DNA from 2 places in the Sphaerisporangium rhizosphaerae genome. Region 1 is predicted to be linked to the other one. Evidence: riboswitches for the same ligand, from Rfam matches in the RefSeq annotation. Region 1 holds a riboswitch; the other holds the start of a gene.
The links. Region 1 has a riboswitch for cobalamin ahead of ACFQSB_RS35435 (ribonucleoside-diphosphate reductase subunit alpha). Riboswitches for the same ligand answer to the same signal wherever they lie in the genome.
Positions count from the first base shown of each region.

Region 2: linked by a shared signal. The riboswitch ahead of cobN (cobaltochelatase subunit CobN) and the one ahead of ACFQSB_RS35435 (ribonucleoside-diphosphate reductase subunit alpha) in region 1 are both predicted to bind cobalamin.

Region 1 is NZ_JBHTCG010000040.1:3,126-8,187, reverse strand. It holds gene ACFQSB_RS35435 (ribonucleoside-diphosphate reductase subunit alpha) at 1-1,430, opposite strand, end outside; cobalamin riboswitch at 1,551-1,757, opposite strand; gene ACFQSB_RS35430 (Bug family tripartite tricarboxylate transporter substrate binding protein) at 1,880-2,842, opposite strand; gene ACFQSB_RS35425 (MFS transporter) at 3,066-4,721, shown strand; gene ACFQSB_RS35420 (TetR/AcrR family transcriptional regulator) at 4,653-5,062, opposite strand, start outside.
Region 2 is NZ_JBHTCG010000013.1:123,604-128,665, forward strand. It holds gene ACFQSB_RS20750 (cobalt-precorrin-5B (C(1))-methyltransferase) at 1-1,046, shown strand, start outside; gene cobG (precorrin-3B synthase) at 1,066-2,631, opposite strand; cobalamin riboswitch at 2,718-2,843, shown strand; gene cobN (cobaltochelatase subunit CobN) at 2,899-5,062, shown strand, end outside.

The DNA.
Region 1 (5,062 bases):
ACATCGGCCAGGCCCATCACGCCGAGGCCGATCGGGCGCCAGCGGCGGTTGGCCGCCTCCGCCTCGGGCGTCGGGTAGAACCCCCGGTCGATGGACCTGTCCAGGAAGCGCACCGCCGTCGCCACCGTCGCCCGCAGCCGCGCCCAGTCGACCTCGCCGTCCACCAGGTGGGCGGCCAGGTTGACCGAGCCGAGGTTGCACACGGCGGTCTCGGCGTCGCTGGTGACCTCCAGGATCTCGGTGCACAGGTTGGACAGGTGAATGACGTTCTGCGGGCGCGCGGTCTGGTTGGAGGCCCGGTTGGCGGCGTCCTTGAAGGTCATCCAGCCGTTGCCCGTCTGGGCGAGCGTGCGCATCATGCGGCCGTACAGCGTGCGGGCCGGCAGTTGACGGACGTGCCGGCCGGCGGCCTCGGCCGCCCGGTAGGCGCGGTCGAACTCCTCGCCCCACAGGTCGACCAGCTCGGGGACGTCCTTGGGGTCGAACAGCGACCAGGTGCCGTCGGCCTCGACGCGGCGCATGAACTCGTCGGGGATCCAGTTGGCCAGGTTGAGGTTGTGGGTGCGGCGGGCGTCCTCGCCGGTGTTGTCGCGCAGTTCGAGGAACTCCTCGACGTCGGCGTGCCACGGCTCCAGGTAGACGCAGGCCGCGCCCTTGCGCCGGCCGCCCTGGTTGACCGCCGCGACGCTCGAGTCCAGCGTCCGCAGCCACGGCACGATGCCGTTGGAGTGCCCGTTCGTGCCCCGGATCAGCGAGCCGCGCGACCGGACGCGGGTCCAGGAGATGCCGATGCCGCCGGCGTACTTCGACAGCCGCGCCACCTGCCCGTACCGCTCGTAGATGGCCTCCAGCTCGTCGCGCGGGGAGTCGAGCAGGAAGCACGACGACAGCTGCGGGCGCCGGGCGCCGGAGTTGAACAGCGTCGGCGAGCTGGGCAGGTACGACAGCGTCGAGATCAGCCAGTACAGCTCGCCCGCCTCGGCGACGCCGTCGGCCAGGCCGCACGCCACGCGCAGGAAGAAGTGCTGCGGCGCCTCCAGGACGCCGCGGGTGACCGGGTGGCGCAGCAGGTAGCGGTCGTAGACGGTGCGCAGCCCGAAGTACTCGAACCGGGCGTCCCCCTCGGGGTCGACGAGGGCGTCCAACTCGGCGGCGTTGTCCCGCACGAACTTCGCGAGGGCGTCCTGCACCAGGCCGGCCTCGTGCGTGGCGGCGACCGACTGCGAGAACGACCGCACACCGTGCGCGGCGGTCTCCTCGGCGATCTCCTCGGCCAGCAGGCGCGCCGCGACCCGGGAGTTGGCCGGGTCGGCGATGACCCGCGCGGCCGCCTCCTCGATGGCCAGGCGCCGGTCCGCCGCCCGCCGCCCGCCTCCGCCACCGTCGTCCTCCCGCGAGTGGGACGGCGGCAAATCGCGTGTCACGGTCACGTGCTCTCTCCTCGTGCGCTCGAATCCCCGTACGAGGGCACGCGGCGGCGCACGTCCGGTGAGCGGCACCCTGCGGGCACGCCGGACGACCCCGTCACGCGGCCCACCCTCGAGGCCTGGACGACTCCAGCGTCACCGGCAGGTTTTCGGGCTCGCGGGCGCCTGGCACATGCCTACCGGCCGTCGCTTCCCAGGCCGCCGACTATCGCGGCCCAGTGCTCATATGACGGCTTTCGTTCCCGCTCACCGCTGCGGGGCAGCCCCGGAATCGCACCGGGTTCCCTCTCACGTCGCCCCGGGGGGCGAACCAGCGACGATCAGGATCCTACATCTAGTGGCCCCGAGCGCAAGCACCCCCACAGGTTGTGTACGCGACCCCACTCAAGCGGGCGCGGGCGATGCCCCGGCCGCCTCGGCACGGCCCCGCTCCCTTGGTGCGATGCGGCGCCTCAGACGCGCAGGCCGAGTTCGCCGAGGGCGCGGCCGAGGCGGGCGGACTCGACACGGAGCCACTGCCGGAAGTCCTCACCCTCCAGGTACAGCGGCGTCCAGCCGCTGCGGGCGCACAGCTCCCTCCAGCGCGGGGAGCCGGCCAGGTCGCGGCACATTCCGGTCAGCGCGGCCCGGTCGCCCTCGGGCAGGCCGCCCGGCCCGACCAGCCCGCGCCAGTTCGCGCAGTCCACGTGCGTGTCGCACTCCAGCAGCGTCGGCGCCTCCACGCCGGGGATGCGGTCGGGCGAGGAGACGGCGAGCGCGCGCAGCCCACCGGCTCGCAGGGCCGCGCGCACGCCGTTGTGGCCGGCCAGGACCGCCCCCACCTCCCCCTTGGCCAGCGCGGCGACCGCCTCGCCGCTGGTGGGGTAGGCGACGTAGCGCAGCAGGCGCGCGTCCACGCCGAGGCTCTGCGCCAGCATGCCGAACAGCACGTGGTCCACCCCGCCCTCGGCGCGGCCGCCCAGCGCGAGCCTGCCCGGGTCGCGGCGCATGAGGTCGGCGAAGGCGCCGAAGGTCGCGAGGCGGGAGCCGCCCGGCACCACCAGGGCCTCCCACTCGCCGCACAGCCGGGCCAGCGGCGTGGTGCCCGCGAACGCGGTCGCCTGCCGCGCCGCGCCGACCGTGCCGACCAGCTCGGGGTCGGCCAGCAGCACCTGCCTCGGGTGCGGCGCGCGCCCGAACTCCGTCAGCGCCGTGTACTGCGGCCTGTTCACCACCCGCAGCTCTCGCACCAGGGTGTCGCGTTCCGCCACCGTCTTGAGCGCCCGCGCGACGCGATCGGCTTCACCGCCGGACGGGCCGGGTACCACGACCGGCAGGGTCACCGACCCGAGCTTGCGTGAATCGAAGGGGTCCGCGCATCCCGCCGCCAGCGCCACGAGCCCGGCACCGAGCGCGAGCACCTGACGACGACGCATACTTCACGCCCTTTCCCCCGATATCCAGCTAAATGCCCAGTTCACGACGCGCCCACACGAGACAGGGGAGGTGGCGTGGCAGGCTCGCGGCACCCATCCCGCGACGCCGGCGCGAGCGCGCCGGCACCGGATCCGCCGTGCGGGGACGCCACGCCCGCACTGACTTACTGACACTATGTCGGTAACATGGGCCGGCCGCAGGACGAGGAAAGGTGGGATCGCCATGGAGACCGGCGATACGGGAACGCGCGGGGACGGTCCGGCGCCGGCTCGGAGCCGCTGGGCGCCGATGCCGTTCATCGCGCTCGGCGTCTCACTGATCATCATGGACGCGACGATCGTCAACGTGGCGGTCCCCACCATCATCGGGGATCTGTCGCTGGACGCCTCGCAGGCCGAGTGGATCAACTCGGTCTACCCGCTGTCCCTGGCCGCCCTGCTGATCCTCTTCGGCCGGATGGGCGACCTGCTCGGCCGGCGAAGACTGTTCATCGCCGGCCTGCTGCTCTTCGGCGCCTCCAGCCTGATCGCCACCCTGGCGGGGAGCGGCGGCGTGCTCATCGCCGGTCGCCTGCTACAGGGCGTCGGCGCCGCGATGATCCTTCCCGCGACGCTCGCCACGGTCAACGCCTCCTACACCGGACGCGACCGCGGCGTCGCGTTCGCCATCTGGGGCTCCACCATCGGCGGCATGGCGGCCGTCGGTCCGCTCGCCGGCGGATGGCTCACCACCGATCTGTCCTGGCGGTGGGCGTTCCTGCTGAACCTGCCGGTGATCCTCGTGGTGATCGCGGGCACCGTCCGGTACGTCCCCGAGACCACCGATCCGCACGCCACCAGGGGCGCCGACGTCCCTGGCGCCCTCGCCTCGGTGATCGGCCTCGGCGCGCTGGTGTTCGCCCTCATCGAGGGCGAACGGTTCGGATGGTGGCGCACCTCACCGCACGCCCGCTTCGGTGACTGGCAGTGGCCGTGGGCCGTGTCACCGACGCCGGTCGCCCTCGTCGTGTCCGCCGTCGCGCTGACCCTGCTCGTCATCGACGGACGCGCCCGCGCCCGCGCCGGACGGCCGGTGCTGCTTGATCTGTCGCTGTTCCGCATCCGCGGTTTCCGCTACGGGAGCATCGCCGCGCTGGTCGTGGCGCTGGGCGAGTTCGGGCTGCTGTTCGCCCTTCCCTTGTGCCTGCAGGGCGCGCTCGGCTACAGCGCCCTCGGCACCGGCGTCCTGATCCTCGCCCTCGCCGTCGGCACGTTCCTGTCCTCCGGGACCACCGCCCGGTTCACCCGCCGCTACGGGGCCCGCGCCGTCGTACGCGCGGGGCTGGCGATCGAGGCCGTCGCCGTGGCCGGACTCCGGGTGTGCGCCGGCGCGGAGATGACCTCCTGGACGATCGCCGGATGGCTGTTCCTCTACGGCGCCGGGGTCGGCCTTGCCACCGCGCAGCTCACCAGCGTGATCCTCGACGACGTCCCGGTCGAGAAGAGCGGGCAGGCCTCCGGGATGCAGAGCACCGTACGGCAGGTCGGCTCCGCGCTCGGCATCGCCTCTCTCGGCACCATGCTCATCGTGCTGCTCGGCACCGGCACCACCGACCGGCTGGCCCGGACGCCGGGCCTGACCGGCCAGCAGCGCGCCGCGGTGAGCACGGCGGTGCGCGAGTCCGCCGGTGCGATCATCCCCACGCTCGCCGCCCGCCCCGGCGGCCAGGCGATCCGCGTCGCCGCAACCGCGGCCATGGTCGACGCCACCCGTGTCGTCCTGTTCTGCGCCGCCGGAGTCCTCGCGCTCGGGCTGCTCGCGACCTTCGCGCTACCGTGCGGCGCCGCCATCAGGCCGGCCGTTGAGGAGGTAGGGAGCGAGGAGCTCACGGGCGCGTGACCGCACGGCCTGCTCCGCCGAACCGGACTCGATCATGCGGGAGGCGGCGTAGACCACCGCGTTGATCATCTCGGCGATCGCCGCGGGGTCGGAAGCGCCCATCTCGCCGAGCGCGTCGATCAGCGGATGCAGCAACCGCTGATGCATGTCCTTGCTGCCGGCGTCCAGCCCCTCGCCGGGGGCGACGGCGGCCAGGGCGCGGGCGATCGTGTGCTCCCCCTCTGCGACCAGGCGCAGATTGGCGTCGACGTAGGCCAGCACCCGCTCGCCGGGCCCGGACGCCTCGGCCATCTCGCCGACGACCCGTTGCGACCAGCGGGGGAAGAGGTCCTGGACGAGCG
Region 2 (5,062 bases), on a different contig from region 1:
GGGAGGCGGCGGGGCGACGTGGGACCGCCGGCCTTGAGGAGACGGCGGGGCGACGTGGGACCGCCGCCCCTGGGGAGGCGACGGGGCGACAGGGGACGGCGGAGCCTCGACGGACCGCGGGGGGTCAGGATGCCCCGCCGTATCGGGAGGCCAGGGCCGGGGTGGTCAAGGACGCGGGGGACGACCCGGACGTCACGCACGGCGCGCTGATCCGCGCCGCCGTGCGGCGAGGCGCCCCCGGAACCGGGGTCACCTTCCGCGCGGGGCCGGGCGTCGGCACCGTGACCAAGCCGGGCCTTCCGCTGGAGGTGGGCGAGCCCGCCATCAATCCGGTGCCCCGGGAGATGATGCGCGCCCACGTGGCCCGCGTCGCCGCCGCGCACGGAGCCGCCGGCGACGTGGTCGTCGAGATCTCCGTGGACGGCGGCGAGGAGCTTGCGCGCCGCACCTGGAACCCCCGGCTCGGCATCCTCGGCGGCCTGTCCATCCTCGGCACCACGGGCGTCGTGGTGCCCTACTCGTGCTCGGCGTGGATCGACAGCATCCGGCGCGGCGTGGACGTCGCCCGCGCCGCCGGGCACCGCCACGTGGCGGCGTGCACCGGCAGCACCTCCGAGCGGGTCGCCGCCGAGCTGTACGGGCTGCCGGAGGACGCGCTGCTCGACATGGGCGACTTCGCGGGCGCCGTCCTGAAGTACCTGCGCCGCCACCCCGTTCCCCGGCTCACCGTGGCCGGGGGCGTCGGCAAGCTGTCCAAGCTCGCCGACGGGCATCTCGACCTGCACTCGGGCCGCTCGCAGGTCAGCACCGAGGCGCTGGCGGCGATGGTGCTCGGCGCGGGCGGCGACGAGGCGCTGGCGGCCCGGGTGCGGGACGCCAACACCGCCCTCCAGGCCCTCACCCTCTGCCGGGAGGCGGGGGTGCCCCTCGGCGACCTGATCGCCGCCCGCGCCCGCGCCACCGCCCTGGACGTCCTGCGCGGCGCCCCGGTGGAGGTCGACGTCATCGTCATCGACAGAGCCGGCACCATCGTCGGCCGCACCTAGGCGTCACCTCTGTCACGTGCTATCGATGGTCGCCGGTGCGTGCTCCGGCGACCGCGGTGGCCGTGGCCGGGAGGGCGGTGTGGTGTTCGGAGGTGCCTGGGGACTCGACGTGGTAGCCGTCGGGGGTGGCGGTCACCAGGACGGCCGGGCCGGCGGGGCGTCCGCAGTGGCGCTCGCATCCCGCCCAGTGCACGGGGAGCGGCCGGTGTCCGGTCAGGGCCGGTCCGGTGGCGGGGTGCGAGTGCGAGGTGGCCCGGGTCGCGTCGGACCGGACGTCGGCGAGCGATTTGGCGCAGCCCGGCAGGCCCGTGCAGGCCGTGACTCCGGCCCATGGGGATGCCGCGTCGGTCACCAGCCCGGCGGTGGCCAGGCGGGATGTCCACGCCGCGGCCTCGGCAGGCGCGATGCCGGGGATCACGAGGGTGCGCCACGGGGTCAGCCGGACCTCCGCGCTTCCCGCGTCGGCCGCCTCGGCCACCGCGTGCGCCTGGGCGGCGGTGAGCCGGCCCAGCGCGGCCAGGACGACCAGCGCCACCCGCCCGTCCGCCATGGCGACGATCCCGGGAGATTTCCCGGTGTCCGTACGCCCGGCCGTATCCGTCGTCGCGGCGTCCGGGCCGGTGCGGATGGTGGGGAAGACCTGGGGAGTGCCGGTGGTGAGGCGGGCGGTGATCGCGGCGGGGCCGTCGGTGAGTTCGGCGACGCGCCATGCGCCGGTGCCCTGGGCGGTCCGCTCGGCCAGGAACGCCTCGGCGGCGGCGATCATCACGGGCACCGCGTCGGCGAGGCGGAACCGCAGCCCGGTGTCCTGCCCGGCGAGCAGCAGCACGCATCCGGCCATGCCCGCCCCCTGCCCCGGGTCCCAAGCCTCTATGGACCCGCCCGGACCGGGTTCGTTCCCGGCCCCTGTGTAGCCGGTGACGGGGGAGGGCCGGGTGGGGAGGAGGGTGAGGTCGGCGTGGAGGGGGAGCAGGTCGCGGCGGCCGTCGTCGAGGGCGAACAGGAAACGGCCCGGCAGCTCCGCGAGGGCGGGCCGGGCGAGCACGGCGCCGTCCAGCGCGCGGACGAGGGGGATGACATCGGCGAGGCCCCGCCCGTCGAGGCCGGACAGCGGGCCGGCGAGGATGTTGCGCACCCGCTCGTGGGTGGCCGAGGGCAGCAGCCCGGCGGCGGCCATCCGGTCCGCGAACGCCTGGCCGTCCGCCTCGCCGAGCCCGCGCACCTGCACGTTCGCGCGCGAGGTCAGCTCGATCACGCCCGATCCCCACGTGGTGGCGGCGTCCGCGATGACGCGCAGCCGGTCGGGGGTGAGCAGGCCGCCCGGCGTCCGGAGGCGGGCGACCGCGCCGTCCGCCGCCGTGTGCGTCTGCAGGGCCCCGGGGCAGGCGTCCGGCCGCGACCGGGCCGGGGAACCGGCGCCGTCGGCCGGGCGCGACGGGGAACCGGCCCCGTCGGCCGGGCGCGACGGGGGACCGGCGGTGTCGATCGACCGGGCCGGGGAACCGGCGCCGCCGGGAGGAGCCTGGCCGGGCGGGCGGGTTGTTTCGTTCGCGCTCGCGGGGGTGGAGAAGTCGGCGGCGGCCACGGTGAGGATGGTAACCCCGGCTGATCGCAATAACGACATCTCGCAATAAGTCGGACGACATGATCTGATGGAGGGCGACGGTACTGGAGGAAGCCGGTGTGAGTCCGGCGCGGTCCCGCCACTGTCACCGGGGAGTCAACCCCACCAAGGCCACGGTCCGGCAACGGGCGGGAAGGCCGGGGTGATGCGTCGATCCGGAAGCCAGGAGACTCCAGGCCGCCGTGTGGACCCACGACCCGGGGCGCGGACCCCGAGTGAGGATGTGCCGTGCGCCATCTCCCCTTGCTCCTGCTGTCGACCTCCGACACCGACCTGCTCAGCGCCCGCGCGTGCGGCCTGCCGTACCGGCTCGGCAACCCCGCCCGGCTCACCGCCGCCGGCCTCCCCGAGCTGCTGGACGGCGTGGAACTGGTCGTCGTCCGCCTGCTCGGCGGGCGGCGGGTCTGGCAGGAGGGCCTGGACGCCCTGCTCGCCGGCCCCCGCCCGGTGGTGGTGCTCGGCGGCGAGCAGGCCCCCGACGCCGAGCTGATGGAGCTGTCCACCGTCCCCGGAGGAGTGTGCGCCGAGGCGCACGCCTACCTCGCGCACGGCGGCCCGGCGAACCTGGCAGAGCTGCACCGCTTCCTGTCCGACACCGTGCTGCTCACCGGCCACGGCTTCGCCCCGCCCGAGGCCACCCCCGCCTGGGGCGTCCTGGAACGCCCGGAGTCCGAACCTCCGGTGGGGCAGGACGCCGGCACGGGCGGGGAGGTGACGGCCGATCTCCCCGTCGAGGGGAGGCGGGAGGCGGCCGGTATCCCGGCCACGAACGAGGACCAGAGCGCCCCGGTCACGATCGCGGACGGACCGACCGGTGCCCGGCCGGTGGTGGGGGTGTTGTACTACCGCGCCCACCACGTCGCGGGGAACACCGGGTTCGTGCACGTGCTGTGCGACGCCATCGAGGACGCCGGAGGCCGCCCGCTGCCCGTCTACTGCGCCTCGCTGCGCACGGCGGAGCCGGAACTGCTCCAGGTGCTCGGCGAGGTGGACGCGCTGGTCGTCACCGTGCTCGCCGCCGGAGGGACGCGCCCGGCGACCGCCTCGGCCGGCGGGGACGACGAGGCGTGGGACGTGGGCGCGCTGGCCGGGCTCGACGTGCCGATCCTGCAGGGCCTGTGCCTGACGAGCGACCGGCGGGCGTGGGAGGAGAGCGACGAGGGCCTTTCCCCGCTGGACGCGGCCTCCCAGGTGGCCATCCCCGAGTTCGACGGCCGGATCATCACCGTCCCGTTCTCCTTCAAGGAGGTCGACCAGGACGGGCTGACGGTCTACGTGGCCGACCCCGAGCGCGCCGCCCGCGTCGCCGGGATCGCCGTGCGGCACGCCGTCCTGCGGCACGTGCCCCGCGAGGAGCGGCGGATCGTCGTGATGCTGTCGGCCTACCCGACCAAGCACGCCCGGGTCGGCAACGCGGTCGGCCTGGACACCCCGGCCAGCGTCGTGCGCCTCCTGGCCGCTCTGCGCGCGGACGGGTACGACATCGGCCCCGACGGCGAGGACGGACTTCCCGGCGTGGCCGACCTGGACGGCGACGCGCTGATCCACGCGCTGATCGCCGCCGGCGGCCAGGACCAGGACTGGCTCACCGAGGAGCAGCTCGCCGGCAACCCGGTGCGGATCTCCGCCGCCCGCTACCGCGCCTGGTACGCGACGCTCCCCGGGGACCTGCGCGCCCGCGTCGAGCGGCACTGGGGCCCGGCGCCCGGCGAGCTGTTCGTCGACCGCTCCCGCGACCCCGGCGGGGAGATCGTGCTGGCGGCGCTTCGCGCGGGCAACGTCGTGGTGATGGTCCAGCCGCCGCGCGGGTTCGGCGAGAACCCGATCGCGATCTACCACGACCCGGACCTGCCGCCGAGCCACCACTACCTGGCCGCCTACCGCTGGCTGCGGGACGAGGAGGGCTTCGGCGCGCACGCCGTCGTGCACGTCGGCAAGCACGGCAACCTGGAGTGGCTGCCCGGCAAGTCGGCCGGAATGTCGGCCTCCTGCGGCCCGGACGCCGCGCTCGGCGACCTGCCGCTGATCTACCCGTTCCTGGTGAACGACCCCGGGGAGGGCACCCAGGCCAAGCGCCGCGCCCACGCCACCCTGGTGGACCACCTGGTGCCGCCGATGGCGCGGGCCGACACCTACGGCGACATGGCCCGGCTGGAGCAGCTGCTGGACGAACACGCCTCGATCGCGGCCATGGACCCGGCCAAGCTGCCCGCGGTCCGCGCGCAGATCTGGACGCTCATCCAGGCCGCCCGGCTGGACCACGACCTCGGCGTCGCCGACCGGCCGCACGACGCCGAGTTCGACGACTTCCTGCTGCACGTGGACGGCTGGCTGTGCGAGGTCAAGGACGTGCAGATCCGCGACGGCCTGCACGTGCTGGGCCAGGCACCCA